One region of the Streptomyces sp. NPDC006487 genome, then DNA from elsewhere that is predicted to be linked to it. Evidence: predicted binding sites of a transcription regulator. Region 1 holds the regulator's gene; the other holds the start of a gene.
What was found. The regulator HspR, encoded in region 1, represses chaperone genes until heat shock. The targets are predictions, from matches to a motif close to TTGAGNNNNNNNNNCTCAA.

Region 1 (14,847 bases):
CGCCGAGCTCGAAGATCTGGGTGACCAGGCCCTCGTAGGGCCACGGGTCGGCGAGCGGGTACGTGAAGGCGGCCTCGGCGGCAGTGGCCCGGGCGCGGCGCCAGGCGGCGTCGCGGCCGAAGCCGTGGATGGCGTGCGGGGGATGGTTGAGCGGAAGCTGGTGCAGGGTCGCCCCGTCCTGGAACTGCCCGTCCCTGGTCCGGCCGCACCACGGGACCATGGGGAAGGACCCGTAGTGGTCCCCCTGCCGCAGCAGTTCCGTCCCGTCGATGCGCAGACTGCTGATCCGGCAGCCGTTCTCCTGGTCGATGGTCACCTCGGCGCCGCCGGCGCGCAGTTGCGTACTCATGCCATGACCTTAGTCAGCCCGACGGGGTGATCAGGTCCGCGCCGGGAAGCGGGCGAGTTCCCCGGGTCAGCGGCGGCGGCGCAGGGCGCGGCCCAGGAGGACCGCCGAGGCCACGGCCACGGCGGCGGCCGGGGCGATCCAGCGGAGGTTGGCGTTCGCGGAGGCGGAGGTGGGGGCCGGGACCGGGGCGTAGCGGCCGCGCGGGGGCGCGTGGTCGACCTCCTCCGCGCTGCGGCCGATCATCGTGCGGCGGGCGTGCGCGGCCTCGGCCGGCGGGCGCGGCGGTCCACCGAGGTCACCGAGGTCGGCCATGCCTTCGAAGGTGCCCTCCAGGAACGGGTCCAGGGACGGGGGCGGGACCTCGGTGTCGAACACGGACGCGGTGACCTCGGTGAACCCCGGGCCGGAGTCCGGGTCCGGGCCGATACCGACACCGGCGTCGGTATCGGCATCGGTGTCGAAGTGCTCCGGGTCCCCGCCGGCCGCCGCTGCCGCGTCGGCCGGCCCCGCGGCGTCGGGCCCGGTGGCGCCGTCGCCCGCGAGGGCCGCGAGGTGCCCGGCGGCGCGGTCCAGGAGCCGGTGTGCGGCCGTGGCGGCCGCGCCGGGGGCGAAGGCGGCGGCGCGGCCGTCGGCGGCGGACTCGGCGGTGAACTCCAGCCGGGTGCCCCCGTCCGCCCCGGTCAGGCGCAGTGCGAGGGAGAGCTTGACGGTCCCGCTCCCCCGCACTTCGGCGCCTTCTCCGGCGAGGGTGAAGCGGTCCGGGTCCTGCTCGGTGACGGAGAGGGTGCCGCGGTAGGTGACGGTGTGCCCACCGACCCGCACCTTCAGCCGGCCGGACAGCGGCCCGGCCTCGGTATCGGCGTCCTGCTGGAGCCCCGGCACGCATCGCGCCAGCCGGGCGGGGTCGCGCAGCACGGCGCGGACGTCGGCGGAGGGGACCGGTACGAACACCTGATGCTCCATGCGGACGAGCCTACCGACGCGACCGCCCGGCCACGAGTACCCCGGCCACGCGTACCCGGCACGCGTACCCCGGCACACCTGCCCCGGCTACGAGTACCTCGGGTGCGGCAGCGTCGACGGCGGGAGCCCCGCCACCCGGGTGCGCTCCGTGTCCCGGGCCGCGTCGGCCAGGGACCGCGTGGACAGGGAGCGCAGGGCGGGCGTCTCCCGGTCCACCCGCAGCCGGGGCACGTCCTCGCGGGCCGCCAGGACGAAGCCCCAGTCCTGCGGGAGCGCCGCGGCGGAGGCGGAGGCCGCGCCGAGCACCCGGTCGGGGCCGGCGGCGAAGCCCGAGAGGCGGCCGCCCGCGCTGTAGGGGGCGGTGCGCAGGCCGGCCGCGCGCAGGGTGGCCTCGACGGTCCAGTAGGTACGGGGCCTGGTGCCGGGCGGCCCCGCGTGGACGGCGAACCGCCCGCCGGGGCGCAGGGCCCGCGCGGCCAGCCCGTAGAACTCCTGCGAGTACAGCTTCGTGCTGGGGGTGATCCCGGGGTCCGGCAGGTCGGAGACGATGACGTCGAAGCGGTCCCGGGAGGCGGGTGCGCGCAGCCAGCGGAAGGCGTCCTCGGTGACGACGCCGAGGCGCGGATCCTCGTACGCCCGCCCGTTCAGCGCGGAGAGCATCGGGTCCGTCCGGGCGAGCCGTACGACTCCGGGGTCCAGCTCGACGACGGTGACGGAGGCGACGTCGCGGTAGCGCAGCACCTCGCGGGCGGCGAGGCCGTCTCCGCCGCCGAGGACCAGGACGCGGGTGTGCGGACCGGTCATCGCGGGGTGCACGAGGGCCTCGTGGTAGCGGTACTCGTCGTAGCCGCTGACCCGCAGGCGGCCGTCGAGGAAGAGCTCGAGGGAGCGCGGGGATCCGGTCGGAGGGCCGGTGAGGACGAGTTCCTGGACTCCGGTCTGGACGGCGACGCGGACCTCGCCGCCGTAGACGGCGCGGCGGGCGACGCGTTCGAAGTCGTCGGCGAGGACGGTGGCGCAGCCCAGGACGGTGAGGACGGTGACGTTGACGCCGATGAGCAGCCAGCGGGCACGGCGGCTCAGGTCCCGGCGGAACAGCCACAGGACGAGGCCGCCGCCGGCGATGACGTTGACGGTGCCGGTGAACATGGCCCCGGTGAGCTGGCCGAGGACGGGCAGCAGCAGGAAGGGGAAGGCGAGGCCGCCGACGAGGGCGCCGACGTAGTCGGCGGCGAACAGGTCGGCGACGGCGCCGCCCGCGTCCTGTCTGCGGATGCGCTGGATGAGGACCATCAGGAGCGGGATCTCGGCGCCGATGAGCACGCCGATGGCGAAGGAGAAGGCGACGAGCGCGGGCCGGGACTCCCCTAGCCAGGCGAAGCTGGCGTAGAGCGCTATGGCGGAGAGCCCGCCGAGCAGGGCGAGGCCCGCCTCCACGAGGGCGAAGCCGAAGGCGGGGCGGGCGCGCAGGGCCTTGGCGAGCAGGGATCCGACGCCCATGGCGAAGACCATGACGGACAGCACGACCGAGGCCTGGGTGACGGAGTCGCCGATGAGGTACGAGCCGAGGGCGAGCAGCTCGAGTTCGTATACGAGCCCGCAGGCGGCGCAGACGAACACGGTGGCCAGGACGAGGAGTCGGCCGGTCCTGGGCCGTACCGGCAGGACGGCCTGGACGCGGCCCACACCGCGCGGCTCCGGAGCCGGGGGGCGGCGCCACCGGGTGCGAAGCACCCCGCGCGGGGTGGAACGGTCGATCATGAAGCGAACCGTACGTCACCGCCTGCTCGCATCCGGTCACCCACATGGGTGTAAGTGGCGCACTGGTTCGGGCAGTTGGCGTAACCGTCCGGCAACTCCGCTACTCCGCACCCCCCGGGCACCCCGGGCACCCCGGGCACCCCGGGCACCCCGGATCGGCGCCGGCGGTCTAGATCAGCACCGGCGACTCCATGGTCGCCTCCGCGGCGGCGGCCACCGCGCCCGTACCCGCACCCGTCGGACCGGCCGCCCGTACGCCGACCCGGGTCCGGGTGGCCACCAACTGCCCTTCCTGCGGGTACGCGTGCCAGGTCCGCCAGCGCACCTGGCCCTCGTAGCGCTGCGCGAGCATGGCGGTGAAGGCGTGCGGGCTGCCGGGGAAGGTCCCGGCGAGCCCGTTCGGGTGGTCCGCGACCAGCGCGAGCAGCTCCTGCGCCCGCCCGGCGAAGGAGCCGCGCGAGAGGTTCTCGACCCGCGCGGCGAACTCGTACTCCCAGTCGCCGACGCGCTTGGCCACGCCGAGCGGAAGCGGGGTGCTGCTGCCGGGCATACAGGCGACGGTTTCGGAGCAGAGCACGTCGCCCTCCTCCAGGAGTACCTGATGGGAGGCCCCGAGCAGGCGCAACTCCACTTTCGCGCCACCCAGTTCGAGGTTCAGTACGGCCAGGGCGGGCAGCCGCTCCCGACCCAGGGCCCAGGCGAGATCGGCGGCACGCGTGTCGGTATAGGTGGTCTGGAGGGTCGTGAGCATGAGTCGGCTCCGCAAACGCGCGAGGGAGATGGGCCGGGGCCCGCCAGCGGTAGTCAACGGGTGGGGGGACACCGGCACGGGTCCACAGGAAGTCCAGGGAGGTCCGAGGACTGGTCTACTCAACCGAGGGAATCATGAAAGGCACGGCACTCACAGCGTTTTTACCCAAGTTGCAGGGGTTTACATCCCCTCGGGGGCTACACAGTTCACGTGTTCAACGACATGCCGCCCGTACGCCGTAATGCGCGGCCGTGACGTCCGAACAAGAAGACGCCCGACGGAAGTTGTGCCCGGCGGGCGCCTCACCTATGCGGGAAGCGGTACGAAGGCGGTCCGGAGGCGGAAGCCATCGTCCACGGATCCATGCTCCCCCGAGTCAGCTGGAACCGCATCCTCCGCCGCCGCAGGACGAGGAGGACGAACCACAGCTGGAGGAGGACGAACCACAGCTGGACGAGGAGGAGCCGCACGAGGAGGAGGAACCTGCTGAGCCGCTCCCGGCCCACCAGCCCGCGTCCCCGCTGCCGCCGCCCCGGCCCCCGCCGCCCCCACGTCCGGCCTTGACCGCCATCACGACGATCGCCACGACCACCACCACGAAGATCACGATTCCGAGGATCATCCCCCGACCCCTCTCAGCTCCCCCGGTTCCCCGGGGTGCGGGATCCCCTGTCGTCCCGCGTGCTGGGGGGATGCCCGCGGCCTACGCGGCCCAAAGCACACTTGAGCAAGTCCAGAGCTTCCCCGCAGGATTGCGCCCATGAGCGATCCCGAACGCAGCAACGGCCCCGCCCGCCCCTTCCTCAACCGCAAGCTGGCGGCCTTCGGCACGACGATCTTCGCGGAGATGTCCGCCCTGGCCACCGCCACCGGGGCGATCAACCTCGGCCAGGGTTTTCCCGACACCGACGGCCCCGCCGAGATCGCCGAGGCCGCGGCGCGCGCGATCCGGGACGGCCGGGGCAACCAGTACCCGCCGGGCCCCGGCGTCCCGGAGCTGCGTACGGCGATCGCCGCCCACCAGCAGCGCTTCTACGGCCTCGCTCACGACCCCGACACCGAGGTGCTCGTCACCGCCGGAGCCACCGAGGCCATCGCGGCCTCGCTCCTGGCCCTGCTGGAACCGGGTGACGAGGTCATCGCCCTGGAACCCTTCTACGACTCCTACGCCGCCTGCATCGCGATGGCCGGGGCCGTCCGGGTGCCGCTGACCCTGCGCGCCCCCGATTTCCGCCTCGACGTGGACGCGCTGAGGGCCGCGGTCACCCCCCGCACCCGCCTCCTGCTCCTGAACACACCGCACAATCCGACGGGCACCGTCCTGACCCCCGCCGAGCTGGCCGCGGTCGCGGAGCTGGCCGTCTCCCGCGACCTGCTGGTCATCACGGACGAGGTGTACGAGCACCTGGTCTTCGAGGGTGCCCACACGCCGCTGGCGAGCCTGCCGGGCATGCGCGAGCGCACGGTCACCATCTCCTCCGCCGGCAAGGCCTTCTCCTTCACGGGCTGGAAGGTCGGCTGGGTGACGGGGACGCCCGAGCTGGTCACGGCGGTCCGCTCGGCGAAGCAGTTCCTGACGTACGTGTCCTCGGGCCCGTTCCAGTACGCGATCGCCGAGGCCCTCGACCTCCCGGACGCGTACTACGACTCCTTCCGCGCGGACCTGGCCGCCAAGCGCGACCTCCTCTCCGACGGCCTCGCGGCGGCCGGCTTCGAGGTCTTCCGCCCGCAGGGCACCTACTTCGTCACCACCGACATCACCCCGCTCGGCGAGCGCGACGGCCTCGCCTTCTGCCGGGCCCTGCCGGAACGCTGCGGAGTGGTGGCCATCCCGAACCAGGTCTTCTACGACGACAAGGCCGCCGGGGCCAGCCACGTCCGCTGGGCCTTCTGCAAGCGCACCGACGTCCTGGAGGAGGCGGTGGAGCGGCTGCGGCGGCTCTGAGCCGGGCGCGGACGCGGGACGCGGACGTCGGACGCGACGGGCCGGGGTCGATCCCCGGAGGCCCGGCGGCCCTGGCGTCGTAGTGTTCCTCCATCGTGGCGACCCCGACCGGGAGCCCCAGAAGGACGGGACGCATGGCGACGGAAACGCTGTCGAACGGCGCACGGCCCGCGCGGCGCACCAGCCGGTCCGGCCGGATCCCGGGCTCCGTCCTTGCGCTCGGGGTGTACGCGGCCCTGCGCGGGGCCGGGGTGCTGGCGGTCGCCGTGGCGGCCTGGTGGACCGGGCGCAGCCCCGTACGGGTGCTCGGGGAGTCCTGGGACTCCGTCTGGTACCTGCGGATCGCCGAGTACGGGTACGGGCGGACCCAGATCTATCCCGGCATCGGGTCCGTACAGAGCGATTCCGCGTTCTTCCCGCTCTACCCCACCCTGATCCGCTGCGCCTCCGCCCTGCTGCCCGGCTCCCTCACCGTCGCCGCGCTGGCCGTGGCCTGGATCGCGGCGGGCGCGGCCGCCGTCGGGGTGTACCGGGTCGGGGAGCACCTGCTGGGGGCCCGCGCCGGGGTGCTGCTCGTCGCGCTGTGGGCCGTACTGCCGCACGCCCTGATGCTGACCCTGGCCTACACCGAGCCCCTGCTGGCGGCCTTCGCCGCCTGGGCCCTGTACGCCCTGCTGCGCGGCCGCTGGGGCTGGGCGGCGGGGCTCGCCGTCCTCGCGGGGCTGACCCGGCCCACCGGCATCGCGGTCGCCGCGGCCGTGACGGCGGCCGCCGCGTACGAGATCTGCCGGCGCCGGGGCCGCGCGCCCGCGGCGGTGTGGGCCGCGGGGCTGGCCGCTCCCGCGGGCTGGGCCTCGTACGTCCTGCTCGTCGGCGTGCGCCGGGGGGATCCGCTCGGAGGCTACTTCGCCGTCCAGAGCGGCTGGGGCTCGCGCTTCGACTTCGGCGCGGGGGCGCTGCGCTCCGCGCGGCACGCGCTGTCCGGCATCGGGCAGGTGGAGCTCGCCACGACCGTGACGGTGGTCCTGCTGACGTCCGCGCTGGTGCTCGCCGGACTACTGGCGGCCGATCGGAGGATCCCGCTGCCGCTGCTCGTGTACACGGGCGTGCTGCTGGTGATGACTTACGGCGGCGCGGGCTTCTTCGAATCGAAGCCGCGCTTCCTGCTGCCCGCGTTCCCGCTGCTGCTGCCGGCCGTGGCCCTCATGGCGAAAGCCCGGCCGCGCACCGCGGTCGTGGTGACCGTGGTGCTGGCCGGGCTCTCGTACGGATACGGGCCGTACCTGCTGCTCGTGTCCGGAGTGGCGCCGTGAGGGGTGGGACGCGGACCGCGAGGACCTAGTTGGTCTCGCTGTCGCCGTCTTCGCCTTCGCCGTCGGCCTTCTCGTCGGCGGAGTCGACTTCCTTCTCCAGGCCGAACTGCTCGACGAGCCACTTGTCGAACTCGATCGACGCGCGGACCCAGCTGACCGTGGAGGACACGAAGTGCTCCAGGTTCACGCCGGTGCCGATCAGCATCTGCGCCTCGCCGATCAGGCGGACGGAGCCGTCGTCGTGCGTGTGGCTGTAGACCTTGGGCCACAGCGTGCGGCGGTTCCAGTCGTCGATCGACTCGAGGAGCTGAGCCTTCTCTTCGATCTTGTGCGGGCGGTCGTAGAACGTCCGCACGGAGAAGACCTGCTGCTCGTCCTCACCGCGGAACATGAAGTACGTGCGGAAGTCCTCCCACGGCGCCGCGAGGTCGCCCTCGTCGTCGACGACGTACTTGAGCTCCATCTGCTCCAGGAGCTGCTTGACCAGATCCTGGTCGGGGACGACGGGGCCCGCCGGTCCTGTGGCCTGCGGATCGGGCTGCTGCCCTCCGAAGTTCGGAATCGAGGCCGGGTCGATGCTCACCGTGTGACTTCCCTTCGTGCGGATGCGGCCATCCTCCCCCATCGCGCCCACCCCGTGTCCACCCCGGAAGGGCCCGATCCGCGCAGGGCGGACAGGAGTATGGCCCGGGTAAGCCGGGCCCCGGGGATTCCGGGACCCGGCTGAGGCGGTATTGCGGCGGATTGCCGCGCCTTGTCACTCCGGGTGACGGGACCGGGTGGCCGGTGACGGGACCGGGTGGCTCGGGACCGGGTGGCTACAGCGCCTTGCCCACCAGCAGGCCGTCGCCCGCCACGGAGACGCGGACGGTGTCGCCGTCGCGGATCTCGCCCGAGAGGATCTCCTTGGCCAGGCGGTCGCCGATGGCCGTCTGGATCAGGCGGCGCAGGGGGCGGGCGCCGTACGCCGGGTCGTTGCCCTTGTCCGCCAGCCAGGCCAGGGCCTCGGGAGTGACGTCCAGGGCCAGGCGGCGTTCGGCGAGCCGCTTGGCGAGGCGGCCGATCTGGAGCTCGGCGATGTGGGCCAGCTCGGCCCCGCTCAGGGCGGAGAAGACCACCAGGTCGTCGAGGCGGTTGAGGAACTCCGGCTTGAAGGTGGCCCGCACCACGTCCAGGACCCGGGCCTTCTTCTCGTCCACAGCTGTGGACGGATCCATGAGGAACTGCGACCCCAGGTTCGAGGTCAGGATCAGGATGGTGTTGCGGAAGTCCACGGTGCGGCCCTGGCCGTCCGTGAGGCGGCCGTCGTCGAGGACCTGGAGCAGGACGTCGAAGACCTCGGGGTGGGCCTTCTCGACCTCGTCCAGGAGGACGACGGAGTACGGGCGCCTGCGGACGGCCTCCGTCAGCTGGCCGCCCTCCTCGTAGCCCACGTAGCCGGGCGGCGCGCCGACGAGGCGGGCCACGCTGTGCTTCTCGCCGTACTCCGACATGTCGATGCGGATCATGGCCCGCTCGTCGTCGAAGAGGAAGTCCGCGAGGGCCTTGGCCAGCTCCGTCTTGCCCACGCCGGTCGGCCCGAGGAAGAGGAACGAGCCGGTCGGCCGGTCCGGGTCCGCGATGCCCGCGCGGGTGCGGCGCACGGCGTCGGAGACGGCGCGCACGGCCTCGCCCTGGCCGATCAGGCGGCGGCCCAGCTCCTCCTCCATGCGCAGGAGCTTCTGGGTCTCGCCCTCCAGGAGGCGGCCGGCCGGAATGCCCGTCCAGGCGCCGACCACGTCCGCGATGTCGTCCGGGCCGACCTCGTCCTTGACCATGGTGTCCCTGGAGACCTCGGCCTCGGCCTCGGTGGCCTCCGCGAGCTCGTGCTCCAGGGCCGGAATCTCTCCGTAGAGGAGCTTGGAGGCGGTGTCGAAGTCCCCGTCGCGCTGGGCGCGCTCGGCCTGGCCGCGCAGGTCGTCCAGGCGCTCCTTGAGCTCGCCGACCCGGTTGAGGGACTGCTTCTCCTTCTCCCAGCGGGCGGTGAGGCCCCGCAGGTCCTCCTCCTTGTCCGCGAGGTCCTTGCGGATCTTGTCGAGGCGTTCGCGCGAGGCCGCGTCGGACTCGTTGTTCAGGGCCAGCTCCTCCATGCGCAGGCGGTCGACCGAGCGCTGGAGCTCGTCGATCTCCAGCGGGGAGGAGTCGATCTCCATGCGGAGCCGGGACATGGACTCGTCGACGAGGTCGATGGCCTTGTCGGGCAGGAACCGGGAGGTGATGTAGCGGTCGGAGAGGGTGGCCGCGGCGACGAGCGCGCTGTCGTTGATGACGACCTTGTGGTGGGCCTCGTAGCGGCCCTTGAGCCCGCGCAGGATCGCGATGGTGTCCTCGACGCTCGGCTCCGCCACCAGCACCTGCTGGAAGCGGCGCTCCAGCGCCGGGTCCTTCTCGATCCGCTCGCGGTACTCGTCGAGGGTGGTCGCGCCGACCATGCGCAGCTCGCCGCGGGCCAGCATGGGCTTGAGCATGTTGCCCGCGTCCATGGAGGAGTCCCCGCCGGCGCCCGCTCCGACGACCGTGTGCAGCTCGTCGATGAAGGTGATGATCTGGCCGTCGCTGGACTTGATCTCCGCGAGGACGGTCTTGAGCCGCTCCTCGAACTCGCCGCGGTACTTGGCACCGGCCACCATCGCGCCGAGGTCCAGGGAGACCAGCCGCTTGTTCTTCAGGGACTCGGGGACGTCACCCTTGACGATGCGCTGGGCCAGGCCCTCGACGACGGCGGTCTTGCCGACGCCGGGCTCGCCGATGAGCACCGGGTTGTTCTTCGTACGGCGCGAGAGCACCTGGACGACGCGGCGGATCTCGTGGTCACGGCCGATGACCGGGTCGAGCTTGCCCTCGCGGGCGGCCGCCGTGAAATCGGTGCCGAACTTCTCCAGGGCCTTGTACTGGCCCTCGGGGTCGGGGGTGGTCACCCGCCGCCCTCCTCTTGCGTTCTCGAAGGCCTCGCGCAGCTTCTTCGCGGTCGCGCCCTGTGCGGAAAGGAGCTCACCGGCCGCGCCGCCCTTGGCGGCGATGGCGATGAGTAGGTGTTCGGTGGAGAGGTACTCGTCGCCGAGCTTCCCGGCCTGCGCGTCGGCCTCCGCCAGTACGGCGAGCAGCTCGCGGGTGGGCTGCGGGGGCGCGACCGTGGAGCCCGTGACGCTGGGCAGCGCGGCCAGCAGACGGTCCGCCCCGGCGCGTACGGCGGCCTGGTCGGCGTCGGTCGCGGCGAGCAGATCGGTGATGTTCTCGTTGTCCTCGCCGGCGAGCAGCGCCAGCAGCAGGTGCGCGGGCGTCAGATCCGCGTGCCCGTCCTTGACGGCCCTGGTCGTGGCCGCGTTCAGCGCGTCCCGGCTCCTGTTGGTCAGCTCCGCATCCACGGGCGGCTTCTCCCTTCCTGCTTCGGTTCCCTACTGCGTGTGCTTTACATGAGCAACCTGCACAAAGTTGAGTCTATTCCACTCAAGGTGGCGCGACGTACCCTTCGCGCATGTCGACTCCCATCCCGGCCGGCACGGCCCGCCCGACCCAAGACGTACTCAACCCGACGCCGGAGTACCTCGCCTTCTGGCGGGAGCGGCACATCTGCACGCTGACCACGCACCGTCCCGACGGCAGCCCGCACGTGGTCCCGGTGGGCGTGACCTACGACCCGGAAGCCGGCCTGGCACGGGTGATCAGCAACAAGAACAGCAAGAAGGTCCGCAACGTGCTGGCGTCGCAGGGCGGCCCGCAGGGCGGGGCCCGGGTGGCGGTGTGCCAGCTGGAGGGGCGACGCTGGGCGACCCTGGAGGGCCGCGCGGTGGTCCGTACGGACGAGGCCGCGGTCGCGGAGGCGGTACGGCGCTACGCGGAGCGGTACGGGCGCACGCCCTCGCCGAACCCGGACCGGGTGGTCGTGGAGATCGCCCTGGACCGGGCCATGGGGCGCGCGTAGCCGGCGGCGCCCGGTCCGGCGATGTCCGGTCCGGCCGTGGCCCGTTCGATGATGTCCGGTTCAACCACTGGACACGGACATCACAGCGACGCCATCGTGGTCAGGTCCACGATGGCGTCGCTGTGTGGGGGTAGTGCCTGAGCGATCTGCGACGACAGGGGAATCGCTTCAGGCACTGCGGGGGGTGGCGGCGGAGTCGGGCTCGAAAAGTTGGTGATCACGCTGGTCCAGATTGACGAAGACCATGCCGTACCGGATCTCGCAGCGGACGGGCTGCGGCGCGCCCCGGGGACGACGCAGACAGCGGTAGGCGCGGACGTCCTCGTCCTCTTCCCGCACCACGATGATGGGCTGGCCGAAGAGGGTGACCTTCAGCGAGTCACCGGCGTAAGGAATGGCACTCGTGAGATCGATGAACTGCCAGCCGGAGCGGTAGGCCGATGCCATTTCACGGCGGAATCCGTGGTCGTCGGGGGTCATCAGGAAACCCGCGCAGGGATGGTTTCCCAGCCGAAGTCGTTCCCGACCTTCTTCTCGGCCGGTGCAATCGCACTGGTACCAGCGCTTCCCGTGTCCCCGTTGACGGCGGCGACTGCCCCAAAGATCGCGACGACGGAGAAAACAACGGCAAGCGCCGAGCGAAGCATTCTCTTATACATGGTCGGCTTCGTCCTCACTTGATGGAATCTTCTCCCCCGCACTGACAGACGATGGCTCATTCAGGCACGTCAGTGCCACAGGGACGATGCATCATGTTCTTACATGTTCAGGACCCTGGGGGGTGGAGATTTGCCGCAAAGCACAACAAACCCGACGCATCACCACCCCGTCACGGAGATGTGCGCCGAGGGAACCCGACTGTACGCAGCGGCCCTGAGCGCCGGCCGCGTCGCCCGCGGCGAAGTCAAGAACGCCCCCTGCCTGCTCGAATTCGCTCTGCTGCGCCCCGACCCGGACGACGCGAACCAGCTGCGCGCGGTTCCCCCGTCCGTCGCACTCGCCCAACGGCTCCACCCGATCGAGCGCGAGATCCAGGACCGCAGGCGAACCGCCGTGGATCTCACCGACGCTTTCGAGCCGTTCCTCGCCCTCAGCGCCCAGAGCCCCGCCAACACCCACGCCATCACGGTGCTGGAGGGACTCGACCAGATCAACGCCGCCATCGACCTGGCCACCGCCGAGTGTCACACCGAGGCCCTGACCGTCCAGCCGGGCGGCGCCCGGCCGACTTTCAGTCTCAGCCAGTCCCTGGAGCGGGCCTCGCCGATGATCGACCGCGGGGTGAAGATCCGCACGCTCTACCAGCACACCGTGCGGCACAGCCAGGGCACGCTCGCCTACGTGGACAGGATCTCCACGGGCAAGGTGGAGATCCGCACGCTGGAAGAGCTGATCGAGCGTCTCATGATCTTCGACCGGACGGTGGCCTTCATCCCCGCGAGTCACGACCGGCGGGTGGCCCTGGAACTGCGGCACCCCGGGCTGATCGAGTACCTCATCAAGGTCTTCGAGCAGCTGTGGCGCAGGGCCGTGCCGCTGAACGACAAGGTCACGTACACGCACAGCCCGGACGGGATCTCCGGAGTGCAGCGCACCATCGCCCACCTCCTCATCGAGGGGCACGTCGACGAGGCCATCGCCCGGCGGCTGGGCATGAACGTGCGGACCTGCCGCGCGCACATCGCCAAACTGGCCACCGCCCTGGGCAGCGGCAGCAGGGCCCAACTGGGCTACCTCATCGCCGAATCCGGCATCCTGCACGACTCGGGCCCCGGAGACGCCGAGGGGCCGCTGGAGCCGCGCTGACGGACGCTCGGTGACGCTGAGGGGCGCGGACGGGTGGTGGGAGCGGGTGGGGACGGATACGGCCGGCGGACACGCGCAAAGGCCCCGCCCAGGCCCTTCGGGAAGGGTCCGGGCGGGGCCCGCGCACAAGGGGGCGTCCCGCCGGCGTACCGGCGTACGGGTCCTGCCGGGGCCCGCTCAGTCCAGCGGGCGCTTCGGCGCCGGCCGCCAGACGACCAGGGCACTGCCCGGCTGCGGAGCCTGGTACGGGACCAGGTCGCGCCGGTACGAGGCGTGCACCTGGGCCTCGCGCTGCCGGAGGACGGCCGCGGCTCCGTCGACGGCCGTCGAGAGCTCGGCCACGCGCTGCTGGAGCGCGGCGACCTGGTTCTCCAGCTCGATGATCCGCTTGATGCCGGCCAGGTTGATGCCCTCTTCCTGGGACAGCGCCTGCACCGTGCGGAGCAGTTCGATGTCACGGGCCGAGTAGCGCCGGCCGCGCCCGGCCGTACGGCCCGGGGAGACCAGGCCGAGGCGGTCGTACTGGCGCAGGGTCTGCGGATGCAGGCCCGAGAGCTGGGCGGCCACCGAGATCACGTAGACCGGGGTCTCATCGGTGAGCTGGTAGTGGCTCCTGCGGCGGCCGTCCATGTCATGCTCCCTTCGCGGACTCGAACAACGCGGAACGCGGGTCCTCGGACTCCGTCGCCTCGCGGTACAGCTCCATGGCCTCGCGGGCCTTGTCGTTCAGCTCGGTCGGGACCGCCACCTCCACCGTCACCAGCAGGTCGCCGCGGGTGCCGTCCTTGCGGACCGCTCCCTTGCCGCGGGCCCGCATCGTGCGGCCGGCCGGGGTGCCCGGGGGCAGCTTCAGCGTCACCGAGGGGCCGTTCAAGGTCGGGACCTTGATGTCGGCTCCCAGCGCCGCCTCCGCGAAGGTCACCGGAACGGTCACCGTGAGGTTGTCGTCCTTGCGGCCGAAGACCGGGTGCGCGTCCACGTGCACGACCACGTACAGGTCACCGGCCGGGCCGCCGCGCTCGCCCGGAGCTCCCTTGCCGCGCAGCCGGATCCGCTGGGAGTCGGAGACCCCCGCCGGGATCCGGACCTGCATGGTCCGGGAACTGCGGGCCCGCCCGCTGCCCTTGCAGATGTCGCACGGGGTCTCGGCGATGAGGCCGCGGCCCTTGCAGTCCGCGCAGGGGTCGGTCAGCGAGAAGCCGCCGCCGCTGCCGCGCGAGACCTGACCGGTGCCGACGCAGGTCGGGCACACGCGGGGCGTGCCGTTCTTGTCGCCGGTGCCCGAACAGGCCTTGCAGGGAGCCTGCGAGGACATCCGGAGCGGGACCGTGGCCCCGTCCACCGCCTCCGTGAAGGAGAGGGTGACCTCCGATTCGATGTCCTGCCCGCGGCGCGGCTGGGTACGGGTGCCCGCACCCGCACCGGCGCCGCCGCGGTTGAACAGGCCGCCGAAGACGTCGCCCAGGCCGCCGCCGCCGAAGCCGCCGCCCGCCCCGCCCTGCGGCTGGCCTCCGAAGAGGTCGCCGAGGTCGAAGTTGAACGAGCCGCCGCCCCCGCCGGGACCGGGGCGGAAGCCGCCGTTCCCGAACAGGGCGCGGGCCTCGTCGTATTCCTTGCGCTTCTTCGGGTCGCCGAGGATGTCGTTCGCCTCGGAGATCTCCTTGAAGCGCTCCTCGGCCGAGGAGTCGCCCTTGTTGGCGTCCGGGTGGAACTCGCGGGCGAGCTTCCGGTACGCCTTCTTGATCTCGGCCTCGGTGGCGTCCTTCGGGACACCGAGGACCTTGTAGTAGTCCTTCTCGACGAAGTCCTTCGTGCTCATCCCCGGTGTCCCTCCTCTCGCGCTACTTCTTGTCCTGCATGTCGTGCAAAGGGCGGCTCAGCGTCAGCCCTTGTCGGGGGCATCCGCGTCCTCGTCCGACGAGTCGGCCGCGGACGCGCCCTCCGCCGCCTCGGACTTCGGCGCCGTGCCCGGCTGGGGCTCGGCCACCGCGACCCGCG
Region 2 (14,847 bases), on a different contig from region 1:
CCGCCGCCGCCCCGCACACCATGCCCGGCCCCGCCGCCTTCGCCGAGGCGATGCGCGCCCTCGGCGTCGACGACGGCAGCACGGTCGTCGCGTATGACGGCGCCGGGATCTACTCCAGCCCCCGCGCCTGGTGGATGCTGCGCGCCATGGGCTTCGACCGGGTCGCCGTCCTCGACGGCGGGCTGCCCGCGTGGCTCGCCGCCGGGCGGCCGGTGGAGGGGCGCCGGCCGGGGTACGAGGGCCCGCGCGGCTCCTTCACGGCCCGGCCCCGCCCCGGGCTGCTGGTGGACGCGGCCACCGTCTCGGCGGCACTGGCCGATCCGGCCGCCGCGGTGCTCGACGCCCGGACCCGCGAACGCTTCGCCGGCGCCGCCCCGGAACCCCGGCCGGGCCTGCGCGGCGGCCACATGCCGGGTGCGGTCAGCCTTCCCTTCGGCGAACTGCGGCGCCCCGACGGGCTGATGCGCCCCGCCGCCGAACTCCGCGCGGTCTTCGGGGCGGCGGCGGGTGAGCGGGAGCGGCTGTACTTCAGCTGCGGCTCCGGGGTCACGGCCTGCGTGCTGGCGCTCGGCGCGGACCTCGCCGGGTACGAGGAACTCGCCGTGTACGACGGCTCCTGGAGCGAGTGGGGCATGCCCTCCCCGGACCGGCCGGTCGTGCAGGGGAGTTAGACCGTCCCCTCCGGATCCCGCCCGCGGCCGGGGTGCAGGGAAACCGGAGGCCGGACGCGGCGGGCTCGGACACCGCTCCCGGCCCCCGTCCCCGTCCCCGTCCCCGGGGCCGGAGGCCGGAGCCCGGGGCCGGGGGGTTAACCCCACCGCGGATCCGGGCACATGCACCATGCCCCCGCGGCCACCGCGCGGGCACGATCGACACCATGACCACGAAGACGCGCCCCCGCGGCACCAAGGCCACCGTCACCGTCACCGCCACGGCGCTCGCCGCCGGGCTGCTGCTCACCGGTTGCTCCTTCGGCTCGCTCGTCTCCCGCGGCGGACCGGAGAAGTCGGCGAACGCGGACGCCACGGTGGCCGAGGCCGTCACCGCGGTCGAGGTGTCGGACTCCGGGAGCGGAACCATCGAGGTGGTCGCCGGATCCGGCCCGGGCGTCACCGTCCGCCGTACCGTCCACTACCGCGGCGACACCGTGCCCCAGCCCGCCCGGCGGCTCTCCGGCGGCGTGCTGACCCTCACCAACGGCGAGTGCTCCGGCCGCTGCTCCGTCGACTACCGGCTGGAGGTGCCGGCCTCCGCCACGGTCCGGGCCAAGAGCAGCAGCGGCCGCGTCACGGTGTCGGGAGTGGCCGCCGCCAACGTCGTGACGTCCTCGGGCGGGGTGCGGGTGGACCGGATCGCCGGCGCGCTGGAGGTCGGTACCGCCTCCGGCCCGGTCCGGGCGGACCGGATCGCCGGCCCGCTGAAGGTCCGTACGTCCACGGGCTCGGTCACCGCCGGGGAACTGTCCGGAACGGGCGCGGACGCCCGTTCCGATTCGGGCGACGTCCGCCTCGCCTTCACCACGGCCCCGGCCTCGATCGCCGTGCGGACCAGCTCGGGCGAGGCGAAGGTGAAGGTCCCCGCGGCCCCGTACGCGCTCGACGTCTCCACCGACTCCGGCGAACGCGACATCACCCTCCCCGCGACCCCCTCCGCCTCCGCCCGCCTCGCGGTGACGACCTCCTCGGGAGACATCCACATCTCGGCGGCCTGAGCACCGGTCCGGCCTACGGGGCTTCGACGACCTGCCCCACCCGTGGTGACCTGGCCATTTCCGGAGGTGCCACCGCCCGGACGGGATGCGCCCGCCCTTGTTCGCCCCCGGCGAACGGCAGTTGGGGAACACCGGGCCGCGCAGATGCATTGAGTCGGCATAGCTCAACTTCACTGCCGGAGGGAAGATCATGGCTTCGACGTCCGTAACGCTCACCCTGCCCGTGCTGCCGCTCGACGACGAGGTCGTGCTGCCTGGGATGGTCGTTCCGCTGGACCTGTCCGATGCCGAGGTGCGGGGTGCCGTCGAGGCCGCTCAGGCCGCCGCCGCCGGGGGCAAGCCGAAGGTGCTGCTCGTGCCCCGGATCGACGGGAAGTACGCCGGCACCGGAGTGCTCGGGACCGTGGAGCAGGTGGGGCGGCTGTCCGACGGGGATCCCGGGGCGCTGATCCGGGGGCGCGGCCGGGTGCGTATCGGGGCCGGGACGACCGGGCCGGGGGCCGCACTCTGGGTCGAGGGGGAGGCGGTGGACGAGGCCGTCCCCGATCCGCTGCCCGGGGCCGTCGCCGAGCTCGTCAAGGAGTACAAGGCGCTCGCCACGAGCTGGCTCAAGAAGCGCGGGGCCTGGCAGGTCGTGGACCGGGTGCAGCAGATCGAGGGGGTCGGGGCCCTCGCGGACAACTCCGGCTACTCACCGTTCCTGACCGTCGAGCAGAAGGTGGAGCTGCTGGAGACGGCCGACCCCGTCGCCCGGCTGCGCCTCGCGGTCAAGGCCCTCAGCGACCACCTCGCCGAGCAGGACGTCGCCGAGTCCATCGCCAAGGACGTCCAGGACGGTGTCGACAAGGTCCAGCGCGAGTTCCTGCTGAAGCGGCAGCTCGACGCCGTGCGCAAGGAACTGCGCGAGCTCAGCGGGGAGAAGGAGGGCGAGGAGTCCGACGACTACCGCGCCCGGGTCGAGGCCGCCGACCTGCCCGAGAAGGTACGGGAGGCCGCCCTCAAGGAGGTCGACAAGCTGGAGCGCTCCAGCGACCAGTCCCCGGAAGGGTCCTGGATCCGCACCTGGCTGGACACCGTCCTCGAACTGCCCTGGAACGAGCGGACCGAGGACGAGTACGACATCCGGGGGGCCCGCGCCGTCCTGGACGCGGAGCACGCCGGGCTGAGCGACGTGAAGGACCGGATCACCGAGTACCTGGCGGTGCGCAAGCGCCGCTCCGAGCGCGGGATGGGCGTCGTCGGCGGGCGCAGGGGCGGGGCCGTACTGGCACTCGTGGGCCCTCCCGGCGTCGGGAAGACCTCCCTCGGGGAGTCCGTGGCCCACGCCATGGGACGCAAGTTCGTCCGCGTGGCCCTCGGCGGGGTCCGCGACGAGGCCGAGATCCGCGGGCACCGGCGTACGTACGTGGGCGCGCTGCCCGGCCGGATCGTACGGGCGATCAGGGAAGCCGGGTCCATGAACCCGGTCGTGCTGCTCGACGAGATCGACAAGGTCGGCTCCGACTTCCGGGGAGACCCGGCGGCCGCGCTGCTCGAAGTCCTCGACCCCGCCCAGAACCACACCTTCCGGGACCACTACCTGGAGGTGGAACTGGACTTGAGCGACGTGGTGTTCCTCGCCACCGCGAACGTGCTGGAGGCCATCCCCGAGGCCCTCGCCGACCGCATGGAACTGGTCCGCCTCGACGGCTACACCGAGGACGAGAAGGTCGTCATCGCCCGCGACCACCTGCTGCCCCGGCAGCTGGAGCGCGCCGGCCTGGCCGCGGAGGAAGTGGTCCTGGAGGAGGACGCGCTGCGCAAGCTGGCGGGGGAGTACACCCGGGAGGCGGGCGTGCGCACCCTGGAGCGTTCCCTCGCGCGGCTGCTCCGCAAGGTGGCCTCCCAGCACGAGCTGGGGGAGCGGGAGCTGCCGCTGCGGATCGGCGCCGAAGACCTGCGGGCGCTCATCGGGCGGCCGCACCACGTACCGGAGTCCGCGCAGGACCCGGCCGAGCGGCGCACCGCGGTACCGGGCGTGGCCACCGGCCTCGCCGTGACCGGGGCGGGCGGTGACGTCCTGTTCGTCGAGGCCTCGCTGTCCGATCCCGAGACGGGCGCGGCCGGACTCACGCTGACGGGCCAGCTCGGCGACGTGATGAAGGAGTCGGCGCAGATCGCGCTCAGTTTCCTGCGCTCGCACGGCGCCGAGCTGGAACTGCCCGTCGCCGACCTGAAGGACCGCGGCGTGCACATCCACTTCCCGGCGGGCGCGGTGCCCAAGGACGGTCCGAGCGCGGGCATCACGATGACGACCGCGCTGGCCTCGCTGCTGTCGGGCCGGCAGGTCCGCACGGACGTGGCCATGACCGGCGAGGTCTCGCTGACCGGGCGGGTGCTGCCGATCGGCGGGGTCAAGCAGAAGCTGCTGGCCGCGCACCGGGCCGGGCTGACCACCGTGATCATCCCGAAGCGGAACGAGGCCGACCTGGACGACGTTCCCGCCGAGGTGCTGGCAGGGCTGTCGGTGCACCCGGTGACGGACGTACGACAGGTCCTGGAGCTGGCCCTGGCCGCGGACGCGGTCCCGGTGGCCGCCGCGGCCTGATCCGGAAGAAGACGCCCCGGGTCCCGGGTCCCCGCTCCGGCGGGGTCCCGGGACCCCGGCGCACCCGCTGCGAAATACTGGTGGGCCACACACCAGCGAAGGAGCGGGCCTTGCACGGGACCGAAGACCAGGAGTTCCTTGCCCTGGAGCGGGAGCTGTCCGTCTTCCTCCGACGGGCCCGCGCCTCCTCCGGGGAGATGGCGCGCGAGCTGCACCCGGAGCTGGAACCGGCCGCGTACGGGCTCCTCGTACGGCTGGAAGCCGCCGGGCGGCAGCGGGCGACCGAGCTCGCCGCTTACTTCGGGGTCGGCAAGGCCACGATGAGCCGGCAGCTGCGGGCCCTGGAGGTACTGGGCCTGCTGGCCCGCGAGCCGGACCCGGCGGACGGGCGGGCCTTCCTGGTCGGGCTCACCGAGGAGGGCCGGGAACGCTTCCTGCGGGTCCGGGGCGCCCGGCGCGAGCAGTACATGCGCAAGCTCGCGGACTGGGACCGCGGGGAAGTGGCGGAACTGGCGCGGCTCCTGAACCAGCTGAACGCGGGCGGGGAGTAGCACCCGCGACATTCCCCTACAGCTCCGCGTACGACTCCCTGCACCTGCGCGTAGGCCTCCCCTACAGCTCCGCGTACGCCGCCGACGCGTCGTCGTGGCGCTTGCCCCGGCCGTGTGCCCGGCTCGGGTCCGATTCCAGCGTGCGCACCCGGTCGATCAGGGACTGCGCGCCCTCCTTGCGGAGCACGGCCAGACAGGCGGCCCAGTCGCCCTCCCCGAACGTGTCCGTCCACCGGCTGGCCCCGTCCGTCAGCGCCGCCACCGCCCGCACCTGCGCGCGCGGGGTCCGTCCGGTCACCGCCCGGGCCGCCACCTCCGGGTCCGCGGCGGCGGTGAAGAAGCCGCCCTCCGCGTTGCGCAGCACGTCGGCGGAGGCGTTCGTACGCAGCCGCTCGCGCGGGATCCGGTCCAGCCGGTCGTCGAGGACCGCGCGCACCTCGCCACCGGGTGCCTGGAGGAGGAGAACGGAATCCGAGAGCACCAGGTGTTCGACGCAGGACTCGTCCCAGCGGACCACGACCACCGTCGCCTGCGGCGTCCGGACGTGAGAAAGGTCACACGTGTCGCGATGGGCGTCCGCGGTGCCGCGGATGGCCTCCGCCAGGACCCGGTCCAGGGACATGTCCCGGCGCGATCCGGACAGTTCGGTCAATCGGCCGCCCAGTCGGGCCGCGAACCACGGCACTCCGTGCGCACATCCGACCTCGCCCGGGGGCGGGGTGACGCCGTCGAGGGCGACCAGAACGCCGCCGCCCGAAGCGGGGATCGCGGCCGACAGCCAGTCCTCGTTGGGGCGTTCCGGATTGCCGGGGGCGGAGGAGAGATCGATGCGCATGCGGACATTCTGCCCGCGCGGGGCTCCGTGGGGGCGGGAGGGGTCGGGGAAGGTCCGTACCAAAGCGGGACGGGTGGGGCGCGAAGGGACTTCCGGAGTCGGCGGGGTGACCCTCGTCATGTGGGCGGGCATCCTGCCAAAAGCCGCATCGATCTTTCAACCACCCGTCCACGGCGGGGCTCTGACAGCCGATCGCCGAGTTGGTCGCCAACTCTTCCGTGCTGTTCACTCCTTCGTGTGGCCGGGCGGGCGATGTACGGCCCTCTTCCCAACTCACTGCGAGGGTCTGAAGCGGTGCGGCGGTACGGCGCGGCGGTACAACGGAGGCGGGGGACCGGCATCCGGTGACCGGCCGTCACCCCGGCCCCACCAGGCGACAAGCACGAGCACGAGCAGCACACGTAAACAGGATTGCGAGCACCGGTGCAGAAGAAGCGGCCTCGGAAGAACGGCACCGTCGCGAACGGCACCGCACCCGACGGCACCGCACCCGTCCGACGAGCCCCCGACGGCCCGGTCGCCGCGACCGCTTCCGCGGGGCGCCGCGTCCGCGTGCGCCGCAGGCTGGTCATCGGGGTCGCCGTGGCCGGGCTCGCCGTCCTCGCGGCGGGAGCGCCGGCCGTCCTGTCCGCCTCCGCGGACCTGAAGGACTCCCAGGAGCTGGTCACCCTCGCCGACCGGAGCCGGCAGACCCTCACCCTCGCGCACCTGCTCGGGGACGAGCGCGACGCCGTCACCGCGTACGTGGCCAAGGGCCGCCCCGGCGGCGTCCGGGGCAAGCAGGCCGCCGCGGTCCAGGAGCGCGCCGCGGGCACCGACCGCCAGCTCGCCGAGGTCCAGGCCGAGGCCGACGAGGAGCTCGCCCAGGCCCTCGGCCGGGTCGGCGCCGTCCGCACCGAGTCCATCGAGGGCAAGGACAGCGCCCTTACCGCCCACCAGGCCTACTCCGGCGTCATCGCCGAACTCCTCGCGCCGAGCGGCCGGCTCGCCGAGCTGACCCCGCCGCGCGCCGCGGACGCCCTCGTCACCACCCGCCCGCTGGGCCCCCTCGGCCAGGCCGCGGAGCAGGCCTCAGCCACCCGCGGACTGCTTCTCGCCGCACTGTCCGTGCCCGGCGGGGACCGGCAGCCGGGCGCCGCCTACGTGGACGAACTCGCCGCCGCCGCCCAGCGGGCGCGGGTACGGGAGCAGGGCGCGCTCGACGATTTCGAGCGGGCCGCGCGCCCCGACGTACGCCAGAGCCTCGCCGCCACCGTCACCGGACCCGAGGTCAAGGCGGCCGACGACTACCTCAAGCGGCTCACCGACCGGCCGTCCCTCTCGGCCGCCGACCGCAAGCTCGATCCCGGCACCGTCGGACCGGCCCTCACCGCCCGCGTCGACCGGATGCGCTCGGTCGAGGCCACCCTCGCCGGCCGGCGCGCCACCGCGCTCGCCGCGCTGCGCGACGACGACGTGACCGCGCTGGAGCTCAAGCTCGCCTTCCTCGGCGTGCTGTTCCTCCTCACCCTCGGCATCTCCACCGCCATCGCGCGCTCCCTGACCCGCCCGCTGTCGGTCCTGCGGCGCGGCGCCGCGCGGCTGGCGACGCCGGAGGGCTCGGTGGAACCGGTCCGGTTCACGGGCCGCAACGACGAGTTCGCCGAGGTGGTGCGCCACCTCAACGCGGTACGCGACCAAACGGTCTCCCTGCACACCCGGATCGCCGGACTCGACGCCGACCGCCGCCGCCTCATCGGCCGCAACGAAGCGCTCTCGGCAGGCCGGGAGGCACTGGAGGCGGAGCTCGCACAGCTGCGGGCGGGGCTCGAGGAGCACCGCCGCATCATGTCGACCACCTCCGTATCGCTGTCCCTGCGCACCCTGGGGCTCGTCGAGCGCCAACTCGCCGTCATCGAGGAGCTGGAGTCCGAGGAGCCGGACCCCGACCGCCTCTCCACCCTCTTCAAGCTCGACCACCTGGCGACCGTGATGCGCCGCCACAACGAGAACCTGCTCGTCCTCGCCGGCCAGGAACACGGCCACGCGCAGGGCGCGGCGGTGCCGCTGGTCGACGTCATGCGGGCGGCGGTCAGCGAGATCGAGCGCTACGAGCGCGTGGACCTCGGGGTGCTGCCCTCGTACACGCAGGTCGCCGGGCACGCCGCCGACGACATCTCGCACGTCCTGGCCGAGCTGCTGGAGAACGCGACGACGTTCTCGCCGCCGGACGCCAAGGTGAAGGTGTCCGGATGGCTGCTGGACTCCGGCGACGTGGTGCTGTCCGTCGTCGACGAGGGCATCGGGATCACCGGGGACCGGCTCGCCACGCTGAACGAGCGGCTGGCCACCCCGGACGCGTACGACGAGGAGCCCGAGTCGGAACACGGCCTGGGCCTCGGCCTGTACGTGGCCGGGCGGCTCGCGGCCCGGCACGGGGTCGGCGCCGAGCTGCGCACCCTGCCGCGCGGGGGTACGGAGGCCCTGGTCGTCGTACCCGCGGCGCTGCTTCCCGCGACCCCGCCGGCTTCGCCGGTCCACACCCTGGGCACACCGGGCGCACCCGCGCTGCACCTGCCCGGGGTGATCGCGGAGGCCAACGAGAACACCCTCCCCTCGCGCGTACGGGGCCTTGCCGCCCCCACGTCCGAGACCCCCGCGTCCGAGACCCCGACGGCCCCGGCCCTGCCGGAGCCGGCGCGGGAAACGTCCCCGGAGCCCGATCCGGAGCCGGAGCTTTCGGCGGAGCAGGCCCCGGAGCCCCACCTGGAGCCGGAGTTCTCCGCGGAGCAGGCCCCGGCGGCGCCCGAAGCCGCTGCTGCGGAACCGGCCGAAACCCCGGCTCCGGACCCGGCCACCGACGCCTTGCCCGAGGCCTTGCCCGAAGCCGTCCCCGAGGCCTTCCCCGAGCCGGAGCCCGCGCACGAGACCGCGCAGGCCTCCGCCGCGGAGCTGCCCGCCCGGGTGGCCCCGGAGCCCGCTCCGCCGGCGTTCGCGCCTCCGGCCGGGCAGCTGCCCCCCACGGAGCAGGTGTTCCGGGTCCCGGCACCCGTCGAGGTGCCCGCCGAGCAGGTGTTCCGCGTACCGCCGCAGGCCGAGGCGCCCGCCGGGGCCCAGGCCCCGAACGGGCCCGCGCCGGAGGAACTCCTCACCGACAAGGGGCTGCCCAAGCGGAGCCCCCGCGTGGTCGCCGCCGGACGCGGTGACGAGGTGCGCCCGGCGCCGGGCCGGGTGGACGCCGACGAGCTGCGACGCCGTCTCGGCGGGTTCTACCGGGGTGCCCAGGACGGCCGCCGCGTCGTGGAGGCCGAGCTCGCACAGGCTCCCGGGCATGACGCGCCGCAGGACCCGCCGCAGGACCAGGGGCCGACCGACCGGGGGGACACCGCACAGGAGGCACGCACATGAACGCGTCCAGTACGTACGGACTGAGCACCCAGGCACGCAACCTTCAGTGGCTGCTGACCGACCTCGTCGAGGAGGTCCCCGGGGTCAACTCGGTGGCCGTCGTGTCCTCGGACGGGCTCCTCCTGCTGTCCTCCGATCCGGTCGCACCCGACACACCGGCCGCACCGGCCCCACCCTCCCGCCCCACCGGCCCCCGCGGAGCGTCCGCCGATCTCGCGACCATCGTCTCCGGCCTCGGCTCGCTCACCACGGGAGCCGCCGCCCTGATGGACGGCGGCTCGGTCAAGCAGACGATGGTGGCCATGGACCACGGTTCCGTGTTCGTCATGGCCATCAGCGACGGCTCGCTCCTCGGCGTACACGCCACGCCCGACTGCGACATGAGCGTCGTCGCCTACCACATGGCCTTGTTCGTGGGCCGCGCCGGCCACGTCCTGACCCCCGAAGTCCGCAGTGAGCTGCGCCAGTCGATGGAGAACACCCCGTGAGGAGTCCGGCCTCCGACCGGCTGCCGATACGCGGCGCCGACCGCCGTCCCGCCCGCGTACGCCCGTACTCCCTTACGGGCGGCCGCACCCGCTTCACGCAGATCCTGCACGTCGAGACCTTCGTCGCGGCCCTCGACACCAAGGTGTCCGAACCGCGGAAGGCCGACCGGATGCCGGAGATGCCGGCGATCGTCGAGGTCTGCCGCCGCATGCGGACGATCGCCGAGATCGCGGCGCTGCTGAAGCTGCCGCTCGGCGTGGTCCGCGTCCTGGTCAGCGACCTCGCCGACCAGGGCAGGATCCGTGTCTACGGGACCGGGCACGGCAGCGGCCGTCCCGACCGCGCTCTGCTCGAAAGGGTGCTCAGTGGGCTCCGCCGTCTCTGAAACCGGTTTCTTCTCCCCGAACACGGACCCGGGCGCCCCGGCATCGGGCCCGGACCCGGACGAGCCCGTACAGCCCTGGCAGTACGACCGCTCGCGCGCGCCCGTCGCCGTGAAGGTGCTGGTGGCGGGAGGTTTCGGGGTGGGCAAGACCACCTTCGTCGGTTCCGTCTCCGAGATCCGGCCGCTGCGCACCGAGGCGGTGATGACCGAGGCCGCCGCTCCGACCGATGACCTGTCCGGGACCCCGGACAAGCACACCACCACCGTGGCCATGGACTTCGGCCGCGTCACGCTCGACGACGACCTCGTCCTGTACGTGTACGGGACCCCGGGCCAGGAACGCTTCTGGTTCATGTGGGACGACCTGGTGCGCGGCGCCGTCGGCGGGATCGTCCTCGCGGACACGCGGCGGCTGCGGGACTGCTTCCCGGCGCTCGACTACTTCGAGAGCTGCGGGCTGCCGTACGCCGTGGCCGTCAACCACTTCGAGGGCACGCCTTCGTACGAACCGGAGGACGTGCGGGAGGCGCTGACCATACCGGCGCGCGTACCCGTCGTGATCATGGACGCGCGGCGCCGGGTCACGGTACTGGAATCCCTCATGACCCTCGTGGGCCACGCCCTCGACTCGACCCCCGAATAGAGAACGTCCACATGCGCAAGATACTCGTCGTCGGCGCCGGCCAGTCCGGTCTCCAGCTCGCCCTCGGACTCCAGGCGAAGGGGTACGAGGTCACCCTCATGTCCAACCGGACGGCGGACGAGATCCGCACCGGGCGGGTCATGTCCACCCAGTGCATGTTCGACACGGCGCTCCAGCACGAGCGGGACCTCCGGCTGAACTTCTGGGAGCAGCAGGCGCCGAAGATCGAGGGCCTGGGCGTCTCGGTCTCCGCCCCGGACGGCAGCCGCGCCGTCGACTGGCTCGGCAAGCTGAAGGGCTTCGCCCAGTCCGTCGACCAGCGCGTGAAGATGGCCGGCTGGCTCGACACCTTCGCGCAGCGCGGCGGCCAGCTGGTCATCCACGGGGCGTCCGTATCCGACCTGGACTTCTTCTCGCGTACGTACGACCTGGTGCTGGTCGCGGCCGGCAAGGGCGAGCTGGTCTCGCTGTTCGGCCGGGACGCGGCCCGCTCCCCGTACGACGCCCCGCAGCGCGCGCTCGCCGTGTCGTACGTGCACGGGCTGGCTCCGCGCCCCGAGCACCCGGAGACGGACGCCGTGCGCTGCAACCTGGTCCCGGGCGTCGGCGAGCTGTTCGTGATCCCGACGCTGACCACCTCCGGGCGGGCCGACATCCTGTTCTGGGAGGGGATCCCGGGCGGACCGGTCGACGCCTTCGGCGGGGTGAAGGACCCGGCGGAGCACCTCGCGCTGACGCTGGATCTGATGGAGAAGTTCACTCCCTGGGAGTACGCGCGGGCGACGAAGGTGGAGCTCACGGACGCGGGCGCCACGCTCGCCGGGCGGTACGCCCCCGTCGTCCGGGGCCCCATCGGCCGGCTGCCCGGCGGCGGTCTGGTGCTGGGCGTGGCGGACGTGGTCGTCGCCAACGACCCGATCACCGGGCAGGGTTCGAACTCGGCCGCCAAGTGCGCGGCCTCGTACCTCTCCTCGATCCTCATGCACGGGGAAAACCCCTTCGACGAGGCGTGGATGAAGGCGACCTTCGACAAGTACTGGTTCACCAGCGGCAAGCCCACCACCCAGTGGACGAACGCCATGCTCGGCGTCCCGCCGGAGCACGTGCTGAACCTGATCGGTGCGGCCGGGCAGCTCCAGCCGGTGGCGGACCGATTCGCCAACGGCTTCGACAACCCGGCCGACTTCGACACCTACTTCTACGACCCCGAGGACGCGGCGGACTACCTGGCGGAGGTCGCGGGCGCCCCGGATGCCGTGGGCGCCTCGGTCTCCGCGTAACCCGTGTCGTCCCCCGCCGTGGCGCCCCCGGGCAGCGGCGGCGGGGTGAAGTCGGCCATCGGAGCCCCGTCGGGGTCCGGCCGTACCGCGCCGAGCAGCGGGTTCGCGGCGATCGGCGAGACCTTCACCTTCGCCCCCGGCCGGGGCGCCTGGATGACCTTGCCGTCGCCCACGTACAGGGCCACGTGGGTGGCGGTCGGGAAGTACACCACCAGGTCGCCCGGGCGCAGTTCGTCGAGCGGCACCCGGGGCAGCCGGGCCCACTGCTCCTGACTGGTCCGGGGGATCTCGCGGCCCGCGTGCGCCCAGGCCTGTGAGGTCAGCCCGGAACAGTCGAAGGAGGCCGGCCCCTCGGCGCCCCAGACGTACGGCTTCCCGATCTGGGCGGCCGCGTACGTCAGGGCCGTGCCGCCGGCCGCCGTGGGATTGCGCGGCTGTGCGCCGCCGCTGCCCAGCTTCCCCGAATCGATCAGCTCCCGCTGCGCGGTGGCGGTGTCCTCGGCTTCCCGCGTCCCGAGCTCGGTGAGCTGGGCGGGGCTGAGCGAGGCCAGCATCCGCTCGACCTCCTTCAGCTGCCCGGCGGCCTCCTCCTTGCGCTGCTTGGTCTCGGCGGCCAGCTTCTGCTCGGAGTCCAGGGCCTTGCGGGCGGCGGTGGCGAGGGTGTCGGCCTGCTTCTCGCCCTTGGTGAGCCGGTCCAGCGCGGCGGCCCGCCGGGCACCTTCGCGGTCCGCGACCCGGCGCTGCTCCAGGGCCCCCTGGGGGTCCCCGGCGAACAGCATCCGGGCGTACGGGGAGAACCCGCGGGCCCCCTTGTACTGCTCGCGCGCCAGCCGGCCCGTGGTGGCCTGGGCGTCGGTGACGGCGGTACGGGCCTTGCCGAGCTCGGTGCTGAGCCGGCTCTCCTCGCGCTGCCGGGCCGTGAGGGCGGTCTCCGCGGCGTTGTAGGCCTCGGTGGCCTGCTCGGCGCGCTGGTAGAGGCCTTGAAGACGCGTGAGGAGCACGCCGACGGGTTCGGCGGGGGCGGCGATGCCATCGGGAGCCGCGATGGCATCGGGCGCCGCCGGGGTGTCCGGAGCGTCCGGGGCCGCCGGGGCGGCGGGTGCGGCGGGCGGCTCGGCGTGGGCGACGGGGAGCGGGCCGGCTGCGACGAGGGCTGCGGCGAGGCACGCGGCGCGAACCAGCCGACGTCGGCGTCGTCGTGACATGGGATCACCTCCTGACGGCCGATGCTGCCACGCGCGGTATGACAAATCGCCCACCCGAGGCGGCCGGGCCGCGTCGCTCACCCGGTCGGCGTACCCCCGCGGACCGTCCCCGACGAAACGCCCGAGGCGCCGTCGGCCAAGAACGGGGCGAGGGGGCCGGACCACCCGGCCCACCTGGGCGACCCTCGGGCCGACGGGAGAACCGGCCACAGGGGTCCGCCCTGCGGGGGCGCCGGGCCGCCGGGGACCGGCCTTCGGGGGGACGTCTTGCGGGGCGCGGGCCGGCGGGGCGCGGGCCGGCGGGGCGATGGGCCGGGCCGGGCCGGTTCGGGTCAGCCGGCCAGCAGGCGGGCCTTGGCCGCCGAGAACTCCTCCGGGGTGAGCAGGCCTTCGCGGGCCAGGGCGGCCAGTTGGGTCAGGCGGTCGGTCAGGTCGGCCCCGGGGGAGAGCGGTCCCGAAGTTCCCGGTCCGGGGTGCGGAGCCGGGTGGGAGGCCGCGGGCTCCCGGCGGGCGGAGGGGGCCGCCGGGGGCGAGGGGGTCGGGCCGGGCTGCGGGCCCGGGGCCTGTGGCTGGCCCGTGCCGGGGGGCACGGCCCGGGCCGGTGTCGGGGCCGGGCCACCCGTCGGCTGCGACCCCGGCTGCGCCGCCGCGGCCGCCGGGTGCTGGGCCGCGTCCCAGACGTAGGCCCCGCGCGCCAGGATTCCGCGCAGCAGGGGGTGGCCCGCGGGCCGCTGGGAGGGGTTCACGACGGAGCCGATGGGGCGGATGAACATCAGGCCACCCCCAGTCGGTCCGCCGGGAGCCGCACCGCTCCCGCGATCCGGCCGCCCGCCGCCCGTACGGCGATCGCGGCGTCCTCGGCCCAGACGTGCTCGACGACCAGGAGGAGCGCGCAGCTTCCGCGGTCCATGAGTTCGGCCGATTCCCTGACGTCCTCCGGACCGATCAGCGGGGCCGCCTCCCGGTGGGCGAGCAGCCCCCGGAGTTCGACGAACTCGTCGAACTCCGCCGACAGCACGGCGCCGGACGCCGTCTTGGTGGCCACGAGCCCGTCGATCAGCCGCACGACCCCGGCCTTGCGCAGCCCCATCACCGCCGCGACCGCCGCGACCCGCAGCTGTTCTTCCGGAAAGGCCAGGACGATGAACTCCGCAGGTCCCATGGGAGGAGGCTCCTGATCCGCTGAAGCGCTGACGCGCTGATCCGCTACTTCAATTCCGACCAGTTCTGACGACTCTTCGGCACACTATGACATAAGCGGACATACGGCCCGGCTCCTTGCTACGTTTCCCGTATGACCGCTCTGACGGCGAAGGTGACGGAACCCGCCCCGCCACCGCCACCCGACGCCCGTGCGCCCAAGCGTCGTGGAGTCGAGCTGTCGCTGCTCTTCGGCGCCGTCCTGATCGCCGTCCTCGGCCACCTCTACGTGGGGCTCGCCACCACCGGCCGCATCCCCGGGCCGGCCGCCCACTACGCCGCCGGGCTCGCCGTGGCCGCCCTCGTCGCCCACCTCGCCGTCCGCCTGTACGCCCCGTACGCCGATCCGCTGCTGCTCCCGATCGCCGTCCTGCTCAACGGCCTCGGCCTCGTCCTCATCCAGCGCCTCGACGCCACCACCCCCGCGAACGCCACCGCCGGCGAGCAACTGCGCTGGTCCGCACTCGGGCTGGTGCTCTTCGTGCTCGGCGTCGCGCTGCTGCGCGACCACCGGGTGCTGCAGAAGTACGCGTACCTGTCCGTCGCCGTCGCGCTCGTGCTGATGATGGTCCCC

Region 2: a site for HspR is predicted at 1,861-1,879, ahead of lon (endopeptidase La). Genes of this name have one in related genera too.

The regions. Positions count from the first base shown of each region.
Region 1 is NZ_JBIAHN010000013.1:245,138-259,984, forward strand. Features, by position in the region: gene ACFYM0_RS24260 (aldose 1-epimerase) at 1-349, opposite strand, end outside; gene ACFYM0_RS24265 (CoxG family protein) at 416-1,312, opposite strand; gene ACFYM0_RS24270 (polyamine aminopropyltransferase) at 1,400-3,073, opposite strand; gene ACFYM0_RS24275 (DUF2617 family protein) at 3,243-3,824, opposite strand; gene ACFYM0_RS24280 (hypothetical protein) at 4,201-4,446, opposite strand; gene ACFYM0_RS24285 (pyridoxal phosphate-dependent aminotransferase) at 4,585-5,769, shown strand; gene ACFYM0_RS24290 (mannosyltransferase family protein) at 5,904-7,082, shown strand; gene ACFYM0_RS24295 (YbjN domain-containing protein) at 7,108-7,665, opposite strand; gene clpB (ATP-dependent chaperone ClpB) at 7,901-10,486, opposite strand; gene ACFYM0_RS24305 (pyridoxamine 5'-phosphate oxidase family protein) at 10,597-11,043, shown strand; gene ACFYM0_RS24310 ((2Fe-2S)-binding protein) at 11,212-11,523, opposite strand; gene ACFYM0_RS24315 (helix-turn-helix transcriptional regulator) at 11,806-12,849, shown strand; gene ACFYM0_RS24320 (heat shock protein transcriptional repressor HspR) at 13,027-13,479, opposite strand; gene dnaJ (molecular chaperone DnaJ) at 13,481-14,668, opposite strand; gene grpE (nucleotide exchange factor GrpE) at 14,732-14,847, opposite strand, start outside.
Region 2 is NZ_JBIAHN010000019.1:17,925-32,771, forward strand. Features, by position in the region: gene ACFYM0_RS30340 (sulfurtransferase) at 1-671, shown strand, start outside; gene ACFYM0_RS30345 (DUF4097 domain-containing protein) at 878-1,711, shown strand; gene lon (endopeptidase La) at 1,902-4,298, shown strand; gene ACFYM0_RS30355 (MarR family winged helix-turn-helix transcriptional regulator) at 4,409-4,849, shown strand; gene ACFYM0_RS30360 (hypothetical protein) at 4,911-5,684, opposite strand; gene ACFYM0_RS30365 (nitrate- and nitrite sensing domain-containing protein) at 6,108-9,071, shown strand; gene ACFYM0_RS30370 (roadblock/LC7 domain-containing protein) at 9,068-9,559, shown strand; gene ACFYM0_RS30375 (DUF742 domain-containing protein) at 9,556-9,945, shown strand; gene ACFYM0_RS30380 (ATP/GTP-binding protein) at 9,926-10,588, shown strand; gene ACFYM0_RS30385 (styrene monooxygenase/indole monooxygenase family protein) at 10,600-11,868, shown strand; gene ACFYM0_RS30390 (NlpC/P60 family protein) at 11,811-13,073, opposite strand; gene ACFYM0_RS30395 (SHOCT domain-containing protein) at 13,406-13,846, opposite strand; gene ACFYM0_RS30400 (DUF6325 family protein) at 13,846-14,235, opposite strand; gene ACFYM0_RS30405 (FtsW/RodA/SpoVE family cell cycle protein) at 14,368-14,847, shown strand, end outside.